2 regions of the Streptomyces sp. NPDC090499 genome follow, and region 1 is predicted to be linked to the other one. Evidence: riboswitches for the same ligand, from Rfam matches in the RefSeq annotation. Region 1 holds a riboswitch; the other holds the start of a gene.
What was found. A riboswitch is a leader RNA that binds a small molecule or an ion and turns the genes downstream of it on or off. The one in region 1 is predicted to bind thiamine pyrophosphate.

Region 1 (7,446 bases):
AAAAAAACCCGGCCCGGCGATGACTTCGGCCGCGTCCCCCGGTCTATCCCCGCGAACGGCACGACACCCGAGGGAGAGACCCCATGTACCAGCAGATGATCTTCGTGAACCTGGCCACCGACGACGTCGCCGCGTCGCGGAAGTTCTTCACGGAGCTCGGCTACTCGATCAACCCGCAGTTCAGCAACGACGACTGCTCCTGTGTCGTGATCAGCGACACGATCATCGCGATGCTGCTGAGCAGACAGCGCTACGCCGACTTCACGAAGAAGGAGATCGCCGACTCGACGAAGACCAGCGAGGTGCTGATCTGCCTGAGCGCGGAGAGCCGCGCGAAGGTCGACGAACTGGTGGAGAAGGCGGTCGCGGCCGGCGGCACGGCCAACGACGACGTCCAGGACCAGGGCTTCATGTACGGCCGCTCCTTCGAGGACCTGGACGGCCACAGCTGGGAGGTCGTGTGGATGGACCCGGCGGCGGTGCAGGGCTGACACCTACAGTGGGCGGGTGCATCCGACACCCGCCCAGCCGTCCTCCGGGCAGCCCCGTCCTGCCCAGCCGAACCCGGCGCAGCACCGGGCCGCCCGCGACCGTGAGATCGAGTCCCTCGCCGAGTTCGACGAGGTCGTCGCCGCGCACGGGACGCTCGCCCAGTACCGGCTCCAGGCCGTCGATCTGACGGACCGTACGGACGTCCTGCTGACCACCGACACCACCGGCGCCGTCTTCCTCGGCTGCCCGATGTCCCCCGAGGCCGCCGCCCGGGCCGGCGCGTCCGGCGCGCTGGTGTTCCCGCCGGTCCCGGACCTCCCCTTCGACCCCTACCGCGCCTTCGTCTACACGCCCGGCGAGCTGTTCGACTCGCTCGACACGGGCTACGAGGCGACCCCGGACGCCCGCTCGTACGCCTGGTTCCAGCAGACCAGGGCGGACGGCGACATATTCGGTTCGATGCTGCGCTCGATCCACGACGACGCGGTCTCCGACGCGCTGGACGAACTCCTCGTCGGCGCCCGGGTGGTGGGCGTGATGGGCGGCCACGCGATGGCCCGCGGCACCGCCGAGTACGCCGGTGCCGCCCGGCTCGGCCGGGAGCTCGCGCGGGACGGCTTCACGGTGGCGACCGGCGGCGGCCCCGGCGCGATGGAGGCGGCGAACCTGGGCGCGTACGCGGCGCCCTTCGAGGACGGGATGCTCGACGAGGCGCTGGAGCTCCTCACCAAGGCACCGTCGTTCCGGCCGTCCGTCACCGACTGGGCGCGCGCCGCCTTCGAGGTCCGCGAGCGCTGGCCGGACGGCGGCGCCTCGGTCGGCATCCCCACCTGGTTCTACGGCCACGAGCCGCCGAACGCCTTCGCCGCGCACATCGCCAAGTACTTCGCCAACGCCACCCGCGAGGACGGCCTGCTGGCCCGCTCCAACGCCGGTGTGGTGTTCCTGCCGGGCGCCGCCGGGACCGTTCAGGAGATCTTCGACAACGCGACGCCCAACTACTACGAGTCACGCGGTGAGCCGACCCCGATGGTGCTCGTGAACGAGGCGCACTGGAGCGGGAAACTGCCGGCCTGGCAGCTGCTGACCTCGCTCGCGGGGGAGCGCGCGATGGCGTCCCGTATCGCCCTCGTTGACCGGATCGAGCAAGCTTCACAAGCGCTGAAACGTCTCACCAATTAAACAGAAGGTAAAGTCAACATCCGTGGACCGCATATGCGTTGACACTACTTACGGCGCACTTATAGACCTGAGGGACTCTTGGGGATTCTGATGCCTCACCGCATTGCCGCATCAACTCCCCCTCAGCCCCCCTCAGTTATGCACTCAGTAAGGACAAACGTGTCCATATCCCGCCGCAGTGCACGTCGTTCCGTGCGCGTCCTGGGAGTTGCCGCCGCGTCGGCCGCGCTGGCGCTCAGCGCCTCCGGCTCCGCCCTCGCGTGCAGCATCTCCGACTTCTCCGCCGAAGCCACTTGCGACGGCACCAACGGCGTCATCAATGTCAAGGACATCGACGCCTCCGGTACTTCGGCCACCATCACCGTCTTCCTCGAGAACAACGGCGCCGACGCGCAGCAGGTCGGCGAGGCCCAGACCGTCAAGGGCTCGAAGGCCGGCACCACCGTCCCCTTCTCCGAGGACTGGAAGCCGAACGCGGAGTACCGGGTCCACGTGGTGGTCGACACCAAGGGCATCAAGATCGACAGGGACATCACGCCCAACCTGACCACCCCGTCGACCGCGTGCAAGTCGGACGAGAGCGCCAGCCCCTCCCCGTCGGACTCGGCCACCCCGTCGCCCTCGGCGTCCGAGACCACCCCGGCCGAGTCGGACTCCCCGACCCCGTCGGCCTCGGAGAGCAGCAGCACCGCCCCGGCGACCACGTCGGACAACGCCCCGTCCCCGGCCGTCGGTGAGTCGAACCTCGCCGAGACCGGTGCCAACTCCAACACCGGCCTGATCGCCGGTATCGCCGCCGCGCTCGTGGCGGTCGGCGGTGGGGCTGTCTGGTTCGGCATGCGCCGTCGTGGGGCGCACAGCGGCAGCTGACGCGCTTCCCACCCCATCCGTACACCGTCGAGGCCCGTCCCCGTATCCCCGGGGGACGGGCCTCGGCCGTACCGGCGACGCCCTCAGTCCAGTACGACGGTCTCCGCCGCGTCGAACTCGACGCCCACCGCGTCCCCGGCCTCCGGCGCCGCCCGCAGCGCGCAGGCCGCCTCCAGCCGAGGTCCGTCCTGGGGCTGGAGGTGGACGGTGACATGGGTGCCCTGGAAGGTGCGCGCGGCCACCGTGCAGGGCAGCCCCGCGTCGGCTGCGACGAGCCGCACACCCGCCGGCCGTACCAGCAGCGTCCGCGAACCCTGCGCCGAGCCCTCGGGCACCGGCACCTTCCCCCACGGCGTCACCGCGACCGTGCCCTCGACGGTCGCCGGGACCACGTTGCCGAAGCCGAGGAAGCGGGCCACGAACTCGTCCGCGGGCCGCTGCCAGACGTCGAGCGGCGTGCCGGACTGGGCGATCCGCCCGTCCCGCATCACCACCACCCGGTCGGCCAGCGCGAACGCCTCGCCCTGGTCGTGCGTCACCGCCAGCACGGTGGTGCCCAACCGCCCGAACAGCTCACGGAGTTCGACCACGAGCCGCTCCCGCAGCGAGCGGTCGAGCTGCCCCAGCGGCTCGTCGAGCATCAGCAGCCGGGGCCGGGGCGCCAGCGCCCGCGCGAGCGCCACCCGCTGCTGCTCACCGCCGGAGAGCCCGGCGACGGCCCGCCCGGCCGCGCCCGGCAGCCCCACCAGCTCCAGCAACTCACCCACCCGCTCGACCTGTTGCGCCTTCCCGGCGCCACGCATCCGCAGCCCGAAGGCCACGTTGCCGCCCACGTCCCGCTGCGGGAACAGCTGGTGGTCCTGGAACATCAGCCCGACGCCCCGCCGGTGCGCCGGCACCCGCGCCTGATCGTCGCCGCCGAGCAACACCCGCCCGGAGTCGAGCGGTTGCAGCCCCGCCACCGCCCGCAGCAGCGTCGACTTGCCGCTCCCGCTCGGCCCGAGCACGCACACCACCTCGTGCTCGGCCACCTCCAGGCCGACGGCGTCGAGCACGGCCCGCCCGCCGAACCGCACGGTCGCCTGGTCCAGTTCGAGAAGCGGCATCAGAACTCCCCCGTCCGGTCGGTCCGCAGCCGTTCGAGCACCAGCAGGGCCACCGCGCAGACCACCATCAGAATCGTGGAAAGGGCCATCGCCTGGCCGTAGTTGAGATCACCGGGACGGGACAGCAGCCGGGCCACCGCGACCGGCAGCGTCGGGTTGTCCGGCCGCGCGATGAACACCGTCGCCCCGAACTCCCCGAGCGACACCGCGAACGCGAACCCCGCCGCGATCAGCAGCGCCCGCCGCACCAGCGGCAGGTCGACCTCCCGCCACACCCGCCAGGGCGAGGCCCCGAGCACGGCCGCCGCCTCGCGCAGCCGCTCGTCCACGGCCCGCAGCACGGGCAGCATGGTCCGTACGACGAAGGGCACGCCGACCAGCGCCTGGGCGAGCGGGACGAGGATCCAGGACTGACGCAGGTCCAGCGGCGGCTTGTCGAGCGCGATCAGGAACCCGAAGCCGACGGTCACCGCGGACACCCCGAGCGGCAGCATCAGCAGCGCGTCGAACCCCCGCACGAGGCGCCCCGCGTCCCGCCGGGCCAGCGCGGCGGCGGCGAGCCCGCCGATCACCACGGCGACGGCGGTGGCGACGACCGCGTACTGCAGCGAGTTGACGACCGACTCGATCGGCGCGACCAGGAAGGTTCCGCCGTCGGCGTCGCCCAGCGCCCGGTAGTACCCGAACCCGCCGTCCAGCGACCGCCGTACCAGCACGGCCAGCGGCAGCACGAGGAGCACGGCGATGGTGGCGAGCACCCCGCCCAGCAGCGCCCACTGCCCTGCGCCGCGCGGCCGGCGCGCCGTCACCGCCGGGTCCACCAGCCGGAGCGCGGTCTCCCGCCGCCGTACCGTCCACGCGTGCACGGCGAGGATCGCGCCGACCGCGGCGAACTGCACGAGGGTGAGGACGGCGGCCGTGGAGAGGTCGAAGATCTCGGAGGTCTGCCGGTAGATCTCCACTTCGAGCGTGGAGAACGTCGGACCGCCGAGGATCTGCACCACGCCGAAGGAGGTGAAGGTGAACAGGAAGACCATCAGCGCGGCGGCGGCCACGGCGGGCACGAGCGCCGGCAGGGTGACCTTCCGCCAGGCGCCCAGCGGGGAGCCGCCGAGCATCCGGGCGGCCTCCTCCTGCCGCGGGTCCAGCTGGGCCCACAGCCCGCCCACGGTCCGTACGACGACCGCGTAGTTGAAGAAGACGTGCGCCAGCAGGATGGCCCAGACGGTGGTGTCGAGCCGTACGCCCCACAGCTCGTCCAGCAGGCCGCCCCGCCCGACGAGGGCGAGGAACGCGGTCCCCACCACCACCGTCGGCAGCACGAAGGGGACCGTCACCACGGCCCGCAGCACCTGCTTGCCCGGGAAGTCGAGGCGGGCGAAGACGTAGGCGGTGGGCAGCGCGGCCAGCAGGGTGAGCGCGGTGGAGGCGAGCGCCTGCCAGGTGGTGAACCAGAGCACGTGCCGGATGTCGGACTGGCCGAGGACGTCGGCGATCCGCCCGAACCGCCACACCCCGTCGACCTTCAGCCCGCGGGTGACGATCGCCGCGACCGGCCAGGCGAAGAAGACGCCGAAGAACGCGACCGGCCCGAGCATCAGCCCGAGCCGCGCCGCACTCCCACGCCCGCTCCCGGCCGCTACTTCAGTACGAGTGACGTCCACGTCTTGACCCACTGGTCACGGTTGGCGGCGATCTTGTCGGGCGCCATGGTCTCGGGGTCCTGGGCGGCGGGCCCGTACTTGGTGAACTCGGCGGGCACGCTCGCGCCCTTCACCACCGGGTACACGAACATGTTCAGCGGCATGTCCTCCTGGAACTCCTTGGAGACCAGGAAGTCGATGAGCGCCTTGCCGCCCTTGGTGTTCCCCGCGTTGCTCAGCAGCCCCGCGAACTCGATCTGCCGGAAGCAGGTGCCGGTCGCGACCCCGGTGGGCGCGGTGCTCGGCTTCGGGTCGGCGTAGATGACCTCGGCGGGCGGCGAGGAGGCGTACGACACGACGAGCGGCCGGTCGCCCCCGGCCTTCCTGCCGCCTGCCGAGCCGGAGAACTCCTCGTTGTACGCCTGCTCCCAGCCGTCGACGACCTTGACGCCGTTGGCCTTGAGCTGCTTCCAGTAGCCCTGCCACCCTCCCCCGCTCTCGGCTTCGCTCGAGCGGGAGGTGCCACCATCCCCGTACTGAGCCGCACTCCCGAGCAGGAATCCCAGCCCCGGCGACGACGTGGACGCGTTCTCGGTGACGAGGAGGTTCTTGTACTGCGGCTTGACGAGGTCGGCGTAGGACGTCGGCGGGGTCAGCTTGTGCTTGCTGAAGTACGCCTTGTCGTAGTTGACGCAGATGTCGCCGTAGTCGATGGGCGTGACCCGGTGCTTGGCCGCGTCGAGCTGGTAGTCCGTGCCGACCGTGCCGAGCCCCTTCGCCTCGTACGGCTGGAAGAGGCCGTTGTCGAGAGCCCGGGAGAGCAGGGTGTTGTCGACGCCGAAGAAGACGTCGCCCTGCGGGTTGTCCTTGGTCAGGATCGCCTTGTTGACGGCCTGCCCGGCGTCGCCGTCCTTGAGGACCCTGACCTTGTAGCCGGACTGCTTCTCGAAGTCCTGGAGCACGTTCTTGGAGACGGCCCACGAGTCGTGGCTGACCAGGGTGACGGTCTTGGAGTCGGCCTCGGAACCCGACGACGACGAACACGCGGACAGCGTGACGAGGCCGAGCCCTACGGCCGCGGCCAAGAAGGTCCTTGTGTGCACTGGTGTTTTCCTCCTGGGGTTGACCAGGAAGAGACGCGGCCCTGCCCGCGGTGTGCGGGCAGGGCGCAACAGCTTGAGTGATGACCGAACTTCCTACCCAGAATGACCTGGGCGAGGTTCAGAGGGTCTGCGGCCCGGTTGCCGCACTCTCAGCGCTGTGGCGCTCCCCTGTCGGAATATGAAGATGTACCTACGGTCCTCAGATTACCGCTCGGTGGCCGCGAGCTGACCACAGGCTCCGTCGATCTCCTGACCACGGGTGTCCCGGACCGTCACCGGCACGCCGTGCGCCTCGATCGCCTCGACGAACGCCTTCTCGTCCTCCGGCCGCGACGCGGTCCACTTCGAACCCGGCGTCGGGTTCAGCGGGATGAGGTTGACGTGCACGGGCTTGCCCTTGAGCAGCCGCCCGAGCCGGTCGCCTCGCCAGGCCTGGTCGTTGATGTCGCGGATGAGCGCGTACTCGATGCTGAGCCGCCGCCCGCTCTTCTCGACGTACTCGAACCCGGCGTCGAGGACCTCGCGCACCTTCCACCGCGTGTTCACGGGGACGAGGGTGTCGCGCAGTTCGTCGTCGGGGGCGTGCAGCGAGATCGCCAGCCGGCACTTGAAGCCCTCGTCGGCGAACCGGTGGATGGCCGGGACCAGCCCGACGGTCGAGACGGTGATCCCGCGCTGCGAGAGCCCGAGTCCGTCCGGGGCGGGGTCGGTGAGCGCCCGGATCGCCCCGACCACCCGCTTGTAGTTGGCGAGCGGCTCGCCCATCCCCATGAAGACGATGTTGGAGAGCCGCGCGGGCCCGCCGGGCACCTCCCCGTCCCGGAGCGCCCGCATCCCGTCGACGATCTGGTGCACGATCTCCGCGGTGGACAGGTTCCGGTCCAGCCCCGCCTGCCCGGTCGCACAGAACGGGCAGTTCATCCCGCACCCGGCCTGCGAACTGATGCACATGGTCACCCGGTCCGGGTACCGCATCAGCACCGACTCGACGAGCGTGCCGTCGAACAGCCGCCACAGCGTCTTGCGGGTCGTCCCCTCGTCGGTCGACAG
Region 2 (7,446 bases), on a different contig from region 1:
GCCAAGCACTGGCTGAAGCGTTACGGCACGGAGCCGCGCGCCGCTCGTCCGAGCCGCGTGAGGACACGCAGGAACGCTTCTGCGTGTCCACGGGCGCTCCTGCGCGGACCTTGCCGGAACTCTTCCCCGACCGCGCCGGTGCACGGCTCGCGCCCCCACCTCGTGGACGGCCTTCTCCCGGGCCGTCCACCGCACCTCACCGCTTCCGCCGGCGCCCCCGCCCACCGCGCGCCGCAGCCGGTCCGGCCGGTGCGGCCTCCGCGGACACGGCCCTCCCGGTGCCCGGCCGGTCGGCCGACACCACCAGGGCCGCGAGCAGCGTGGTGACCGGCACCGAGGCGACCAGGCCGATCGAACCGACCAGGGTGCGCACGATCTCCTCGGCCACCAGCTCGCTGTTGGCGACCGTGACCACACTGCTCTGCGCGATCGAGAAGAGCAGCAACAGGGGCAGCGCGGCACCCGCGTAGGCCAGCACGAGGGTGTTGACGACGGAGGCGATGTGGTCGCGGCCGATGCGGATGCCCGCACGGTACAGCCCGCGCCAGCCCATCGTCGGGTTGGCCTCGTGCAGTTCCCAGACGGCCGAGGTCTGGGTCACCGTCACGTCGTCCAGGACACCCAGCGAACCGATGATGACACCGGCCAGCAGCAGGCCGCTCATGTCGATCGACGGATACAGGCCGTGGATCAGGCCGGTGTTGTCGTCGGTGTTGCCGGTGAGCGCGGCCCAGTCGATGAACTCCGAACCGAGCAGCCCGATCAGGCACAGCGAGACGAGCGTGCCGAGCACCGCCACCGAGGTCCGGGCCGACAGGCCGTGGCAGATGTACAGGGCGATCAGCATGATGGCGCTCGACCCGACCACCGCCATCAGCAGCGGATTCGAGCCCTGCAGGATCCCCGGCAGGATGAACATGGTCAGCACCAGGAAGCTGACGGCCAGCGCGACCAGCGCCATCACACCGCGCAGCCGGCCCACCACCACGACGGCGAGCGCGAAGATCCCGGCCAGCAGCGCCATCGGGAACTTCCGGTTCACGTCGGTGACCGAGTACTGCAGGTCCTTGGGCGCGGAGGGCTCGTACGCGGCCACGACCTGCTCGCCCTCGTGCAACTGCCGCGACTGGTCGGGCTGCACGATCTCGGTGAAGGTACGGCCCTTGTCCTTGCCGGTGTCGACCCGGACCGTGGCCTTCTTGCAGGTGCCGCCCTCCTCCGTCGAGGAGGTGCCGTCGGAGGTCGAGGCGTCGCCGGTCGAGCCGCCCCCGGAGGCGTTGACCGACTTGCAGCTGACCGAGACGACCTTGGTGACCGTCGCCGCCTGCGTCTGGCGGTCGAAGCCGACACCCGTGCGCTCGTGCGGCGGGGCGCCGCCGGGCCACAGCACCACCAGGCCGACCACGACCGCGGCGGTGAAGGGGATGAGGATCGCCGCGATGACCTTCCGCAGGTGCTTGGAGACCGGTGCGGCGGGACCGTGGCTGTGACTGTGCCCGTGCGAGTGGCCGTGACCGCCATCTGACCCGGAGCCGCCCTGGTCGGGGCCGGACGCGGGCGAATGGCCGTCAGCCTGGCCGTGGGACGAGCGGTGCTGGGCCTCGCCGTGGCCGTGGGCATGGCCGTTGTCGTGATGGTGGGCGTTGCCGAGGGGCTGCCCGCGGTCGTACTGCTCGCCCTGCCCGTGGATGTGTCCGTCACCGGCACCAAGGCCCCCGTGGCCGGGTCCGCCACCCTGCGGGGCGCCGTTGCCGCGCCGCGGGTCGGGGGGCGGATAGGGGTGCTGCTGTGTCGAGGTCACCGCCCGATCATCGCAAGAACGGTAGGGGCCCTCTGTTCACCGCGCCCGAATTGACGCTAGCGTGGAGGCACCTTTGCACACGCGGGAGCTCGGAGCACCGGGCTGAGAGGGCGCTGACCTCCGTATTCGCGATGTTTCACGTGGAACGAGTGATGTTTCACATGGAACGCCGCCCGACGGAAGCCGCTGCGTCGACCGCCGAACCTGTTACCGGGTAATGCCGGCGTAGGGAGTAGGTCTCATGACCAACAAGGACGCACGCACGCCTGCCTTCAGCCAGGACGAACAGCCCATTGCGGGTGAAACGTCCCCGGAGGCCGGGAAGTCCATCGGCTGGCACAAGGGGTATGTCGAGGGCTCCCGCCCCGACCTGCGGGTGCCGGTCCGTCAGGTGCATCTCACCAACGGGCAGTCGGTCACGCTCTACGACACCTCGGGCCCGTACACCGATCCGCTCGTCGAGACCGACGTCCGCAGGGGTCTGCCGCCACTGCGGGAGAACTGGATCGTCGCCCGCGGCGACACCGAGGAGTACGCGGGCCGGCCAGTCCGTCCCGAGGACGACGGGATCAAGCACACCTCGCCGCGAGGGGGTCTGCGCAACCTGGACGCGGTCTTCCCGGGCCGCCCGCGCCAGCCGCGCCGCAGCCGGGGAGGCGAGGCGGTGACGCAACTCGCCTACGCCCGCCGGGGCGAGATCACCCCGGAGATGGAGTATGTGGCCATCCGCGAGAACGTCGCTCCCGAGGTGGTCCGCGAGGAGATCGCGGCGGGCAGGGCCGTACTGCCCGCCAACGTCAACCACCCGGAGATCGAGCCGATGATCATCGGCAAGCGGTTCCTGGTGAAGGTCAACGCCAACATCGGCAACTCCGCGGTGACCTCCTCCATCGAGGAGGAGGTCGAGAAGATGACCTGGGCGACCCGCTGGGGCGCCGACACGGTCATGGACCTCTCCACCGGCCGCAACATCCACACCACCCGCGAGTGGGTGCTGCGCAACTCCCCCGTCCCCATCGGCACGGTGCCGCTCTACCAGGCGCTGGAGAAGGTCGACGGCAGGGCCGAGGAACTGACCTGGGAGATCTACAAGGACACGGTGATCGAACAGGCCGAGCAGGGCGTGGACTACATGACCGTCCACGCGGGCGTGCGCCTGCCGTATGTGCCGCTCACCGCCAACCGCAAGACCGGCATCGTCTCGCGCGGCGGCTCGATCATGGCTGCCTGGTGCCTCGCGCACCACAAGGAGTCGTTCCTGTACGAGAACTTCGAGGAACTCTGCGAGATCCTCGCCGCCTACGACGTCACGTACTCGCTGGGTGACGGGCTGCGCCCGGGTTCCATCGCGGACGCCAACGACGAGGCCCAGTTCGCGGAGTTGCGCACGCTCGGGGAACTCAACCGGATCGCCAGGCGTTTCCATGTTCAGACCATGATCGAAGGCCCGGGCCATGTCCCGATGCACAAGATCAAGGAGAACATCGACCTTCAGCAGGAGATCTGCGATGAAGCTCCGTTCTATACGCTCGGCCCGCTGACCACGGACGTCGCGCCGGCCTACGACCACATCACCTCCGGCATCGGTGCCGCGATGATCGCCTGGTGGGGCACGGCGATGCTCTGCTACGTCACGCCCAAGGAGCACCTGGGCCTGCCCAACCGGGACGACGTCAAGACCGGCGTCATCACCTACAAGATCGCAGCCCACGCGGCCGACCTCGCCAAGGGCCACCCGGGCGCGCAGGAGTGGGACGACGCGTTGTCCGACGCCCGTTTCGAGTTCCGGTGGGAGGACCAGTTCAACCTCGCCCTGGACCCGGACACGGCCCGCGAGTTCCACGACGAGACGCTTCCGGCGGAGCCGGCGAAGACGGCTCACTTCTGCTCGATGTGCGGGCCGAAGTTCTGCTCGATGAAGATCTCGCAGGACATCCGCCGTGAACACGGCGGCAGTCAGGCTGAGGTCGAGGCGGGTATGGCGCAGAAGTCCAAGGAGTTCGCGGCCGCGGGGAACCGGGTGTATCTGCCGATCGCGGAGTGATGGCGGGCCGGGTGTGTGACGAGGTTCGGGAAGCGGGTTCGTGTGGGCCGGGTGTCCGGCCTGCGCCCCCTGGGCGGGGGCGCAAGCCGGGTTATTCCGGCTGGTGTTCCGGGCCTCCGAAGTCCGGGCTGGTGTAGTCCGGGCTGGTGAAGCTCGGGCGGGGGGCGGGTGCGGCGCCGTCGTCGGTGCTGAAGCCGGGGCGGTCGTAACCGAGACGCGGCATCCGGCCCGCCGGGCCCGACGGGGCGGTGCGGCGCAGTCCGGCCGTGCCGGAGTCGGCGGCCAGCGCTTCCCGCAGGAAGGGCAGGATGCCCCGCTCCAGCACGGCGTCCCGCCAGGCCTCCCGGGCCTTGGCCACCTCCCCGCCGGGTTCGCCGTAGGCTCCGGCCTCCAGCGAGGGGCTGTTGCGCAGTGCGGTGAGCAGCAGCCCCGCGCCGGCCATGATGATGGCGGCCGCGGTCACGACGCCGAACACCCAGCCCGCGGTGAGCATGGTCTGGGCGAACGCCGGGGCCGGGTCCAGCATCTTCAGGACGTATCCGACGAGCAGGAAGATCGCGGCGGCGGTGCCGGCGAGCACCGGCGCCAGGACCAGGGCGAGGGCGAAGCCTCCCGCGCCGGTGGTGGTCTCGGCGGCCTCGCCGAGAGTGGTGGCGAGCCCCAGCGCGCCGCCCGCGCCCGGCTCTGCGGAGCCGGAGTCCTGGACGGCGGCCGGGGTGGACCGCGCCGGATTGCGCAGTTCCTCGCGGACCTTCACATAGTGCTGGTACTCGGTCGCCGCGGCCGCCGTGATCAGTGCGGTGGCGTTGAGCGCCATGGTGCGCAGCTGCTCGGTGTTCAAGTGCTGACCTATACCGGCCAGTTCGGGACGGTAAGGGGCGGAGCGCAGCGCCTCGTCGAGGATCCGCTCGTATTCCTGGCGGTCCTCGCTGTGCAGGTGCTGCGGAACGCTGTTCATGTGCATCCCCCGATGCTCCGTAGGGCTGGTGGCTCGCACGCCGGCGAGCCGTCGGGCAGAAACGGAGGGGAGCCTGCTACGGATAAACCGATGGTAGAGCCGTTACGGCACGCGGTGACAGGGGGTTGCCGGAAATTGAGGGTTGCCCGTGTGTGACGTCGGAGGGATGAAACCGCGCGGTTAATGCTCAGGTGTTGAGCGGGAGTTGCCTCACCAGCAGCTTTCCGGCCATGGTCACGCCGCCGTCCATGGCGATGGCGAGCCCGTCGGCGTAGACGTGCGGTCCGTCCACAACGGGACCGGTGCCCTCTTCGCCCTCCTCGGAGCCGACTTCGCCCAGCAGATAGGGAATCGGGCTGTGTCCGTGAACGATGCGGGTACCGCCGTACGTATCGAGAAGGGAACGGACGGCGTCTGCACCCCCCTCGTCGCGGAAGGAGAAGCGCTTGGTGAACTTGCGGAAGAGGTCCCACACCTCGTCCGCGTCGTTACGCGTGATGGTCTCGCGGACCGTGTCGTTGACCGCCTCGATCGAGTCGCCGTAGTCGAGGTAGGCGGTGGTGTCGGAGTGCACCAGCAGATAGCCGTCGACCTCCTCGACGGCGTCCAGCCGGGCCATCCACTGCAGGTGGTGGTCCTGGAGTCGGTCCATGTCGGTCTTCTGCCCGCCGTTGAGCAGCCAGGCCGCCTGGAAGGTGGCGGTGCCCGCGCCGGAGTTGACGGGGGTGTCGCCGAACCGCTTGGCGCCGAGCAGCAGCAGCTCGTGGTTGCCCATGAGGGCCTTGCAGTAGCCGCCGGCCGCCGCCGCCTCGGCGGACAGCCGCATCACCAGGTCGATGACGCCGATACCGTCCGGGCCCCGGTCGGTGAAGTCGCCGAGGAACCAGAGCCGGGCGACGCCCGCGCACCAGTGCCCGTCCGCGTCGATCAGGCCCTGCTCCCGCAGCGCGGCGAGCAGTTCGTCGAAGTAGCCGTGCACGTCACCGACGACGTACAGCGGGCCGGGCTCGTCCGCGGGCTGCGCGGCCGCGGCGGCCGGTTCGACGGACGTCTGGAGCGTGTCGCCGCGATTGATGACCGGCAGGTCGCGCTGGGTGGGCGTGTACCCGTCCGGATACCCCTCGGGGTACATGTCGTCGAGGGGCGGGGCGACGTCGCCGGGGTGGATGCTGGCGGCGTACGGACCGGTCTCGTTGACGTACCCGGGCACCCGGAAGTCGCGCAACGTCGCCGTCCGCTCCGCCTCGGGTCCCTGACCGGCCCCCTGAGTCATCAGACCCCTCCACCATCGCGCCGCATCTGCACCGCTTCGGACTGCCTGGTCGCAGCGGCCCGCGGTGTCGTGGGCCCATCATAGGAATGCCCGTCGCGCCGTGTGATGACCCAGGGGTGGTGAATCCGGGCAGGACTCCAGTTCAGGGTGGCTTTCGCCCCGGTTGGGCAGGGGTTCGACCACCCGGGGTTCGGCTGCCGGCCGCCGTCCGACGACGCCCGGCAGCCGTGCCGCCCCGTTCGCGTGTCCGTGCTACTCCTCCTCCGGTGCCCGCGGCGGGCTGACCGTGGTGCGCTGGGTGCGTCGCTGGGAGGAGGTGCGCACGATCAGTTCGGTCGGTATCACCTGCTCGACCGGCTGGTCCGACTCGACCCCCTCGATCGCGTCGATGAGCAGCTGCACCACCGCCGTGCCGATGCGGCGCGGCTTCAGGGAGAGCGTGGTGATGGGCGGCTCGGTGTTGGCGTACACGGTCGACTCGCTGCAGCACACCAGGAGCAGGTCGTCGGGGACGCGCAGTCCGTAGCGGCGGGCGGCGGCGAGCAGGTCGGTGCCGTTGGGGTCGAACAGTCCGTAGACGGCGTCGGGGCGGTCCGGCCGGGCCAGCAGCCGGTCGGCGGCGACGGCGCCCGCGCACGGGTCGTGGGCCGGGTAGGCCTCGTAGACCGGGTCCTGGCCGACGCGCTCGCACCAGCGCAGGTAGGCGGTGGTCGACAGGTGCGTGTACGTGTCCGTCGTGGTGCCCGTGAGCAGGCCGATCCGGCGGGCGCCGGCGTCGGCGAGATGGTCGAGGATGCCGAGTACGGCGGCCTCGTGGTCGTTGTCCACCCAGGCGGTGACCGGGAGCGCGCCGGCCGGGCGGCCGTCGGAGACCACCGGCAGGCCCTGCCGGACCAGTTCGCTGACCACCGGGTCCTGGTCGGAGGGGTCGATGACGACCGTGCCGTCCAGGGCGACGTTCGACCACACGTCGTGCCGTGAGGTGGCGGGCAGGATGACGAGGGCGTAGCCACGGGCGAGCGCGGCCGAGGTGGCGGCCCGCGCCATCTCGGCGAAGTACGCGAACTCGGTGAAGGTGAAAGGTTCATCCCCGTACGTCGTCACGGTAAGGCCGATGAGTCCCGACTTGCCGGTACGGAGGGTGCGGGCCGCGGCCGAGGGGCGGTACCCCAGCCGGTCGGCGACCTCTCTGACATGGCGGCGGGTGGCGTCCGGCAGTCGCCCCTTGCCGTTCAGGGCGTCGGAGACGGTCGTGATGGAGACTCCGGCGGCGGCGGCCACGTCTCTGATGCCCGCCCGGCCCGGCCGGCTGCCTCGCCGAGAGGTTTCCGCGCGGCTCACCTGGTGCTTCCCTGCTGCTGTCATGGCGA

Region 2: another riboswitch for thiamine pyrophosphate. It lies ahead of thiC (phosphomethylpyrimidine synthase ThiC); the one in region 1 lies ahead of ACIQVL_RS32800 (thiamine ABC transporter substrate binding subunit).

What each region holds. Positions count from the first base shown of each region.
Region 1 covers NZ_JBIVXP010000010.1:251,495-258,940, reverse strand. The annotation lists gene ACIQVL_RS32825 (VOC family protein) at 84-491, shown strand; gene ACIQVL_RS32820 (LOG family protein) at 508-1,674, shown strand; gene ACIQVL_RS32815 (LAETG motif-containing sortase-dependent surface protein) at 1,813-2,544, shown strand; gene ACIQVL_RS32810 (ABC transporter ATP-binding protein) at 2,628-3,650, opposite strand; gene ACIQVL_RS32805 (ABC transporter permease) at 3,650-5,248, opposite strand; gene ACIQVL_RS32800 (thiamine ABC transporter substrate binding subunit) at 5,290-6,396, opposite strand; TPP riboswitch at 6,469-6,576, opposite strand; gene rlmN (23S rRNA (adenine(2503)-C(2))-methyltransferase RlmN) at 6,601-7,446, opposite strand, start outside.
Region 2 covers NZ_JBIVXP010000004.1:157,360-164,805, reverse strand. The annotation lists gene ACIQVL_RS16430 (SsgA family sporulation/cell division regulator) at 1-16, shown strand, start outside; gene ACIQVL_RS16425 (YibE/F family protein) at 197-1,801, opposite strand; TPP riboswitch at 1,873-2,050, shown strand; gene thiC (phosphomethylpyrimidine synthase ThiC) at 2,043-3,845, shown strand; gene ACIQVL_RS16415 (hypothetical protein) at 3,937-4,809, opposite strand; gene ACIQVL_RS16410 (metallophosphoesterase) at 4,991-6,076, opposite strand; gene ACIQVL_RS16405 (LacI family DNA-binding transcriptional regulator) at 6,329-7,441, opposite strand.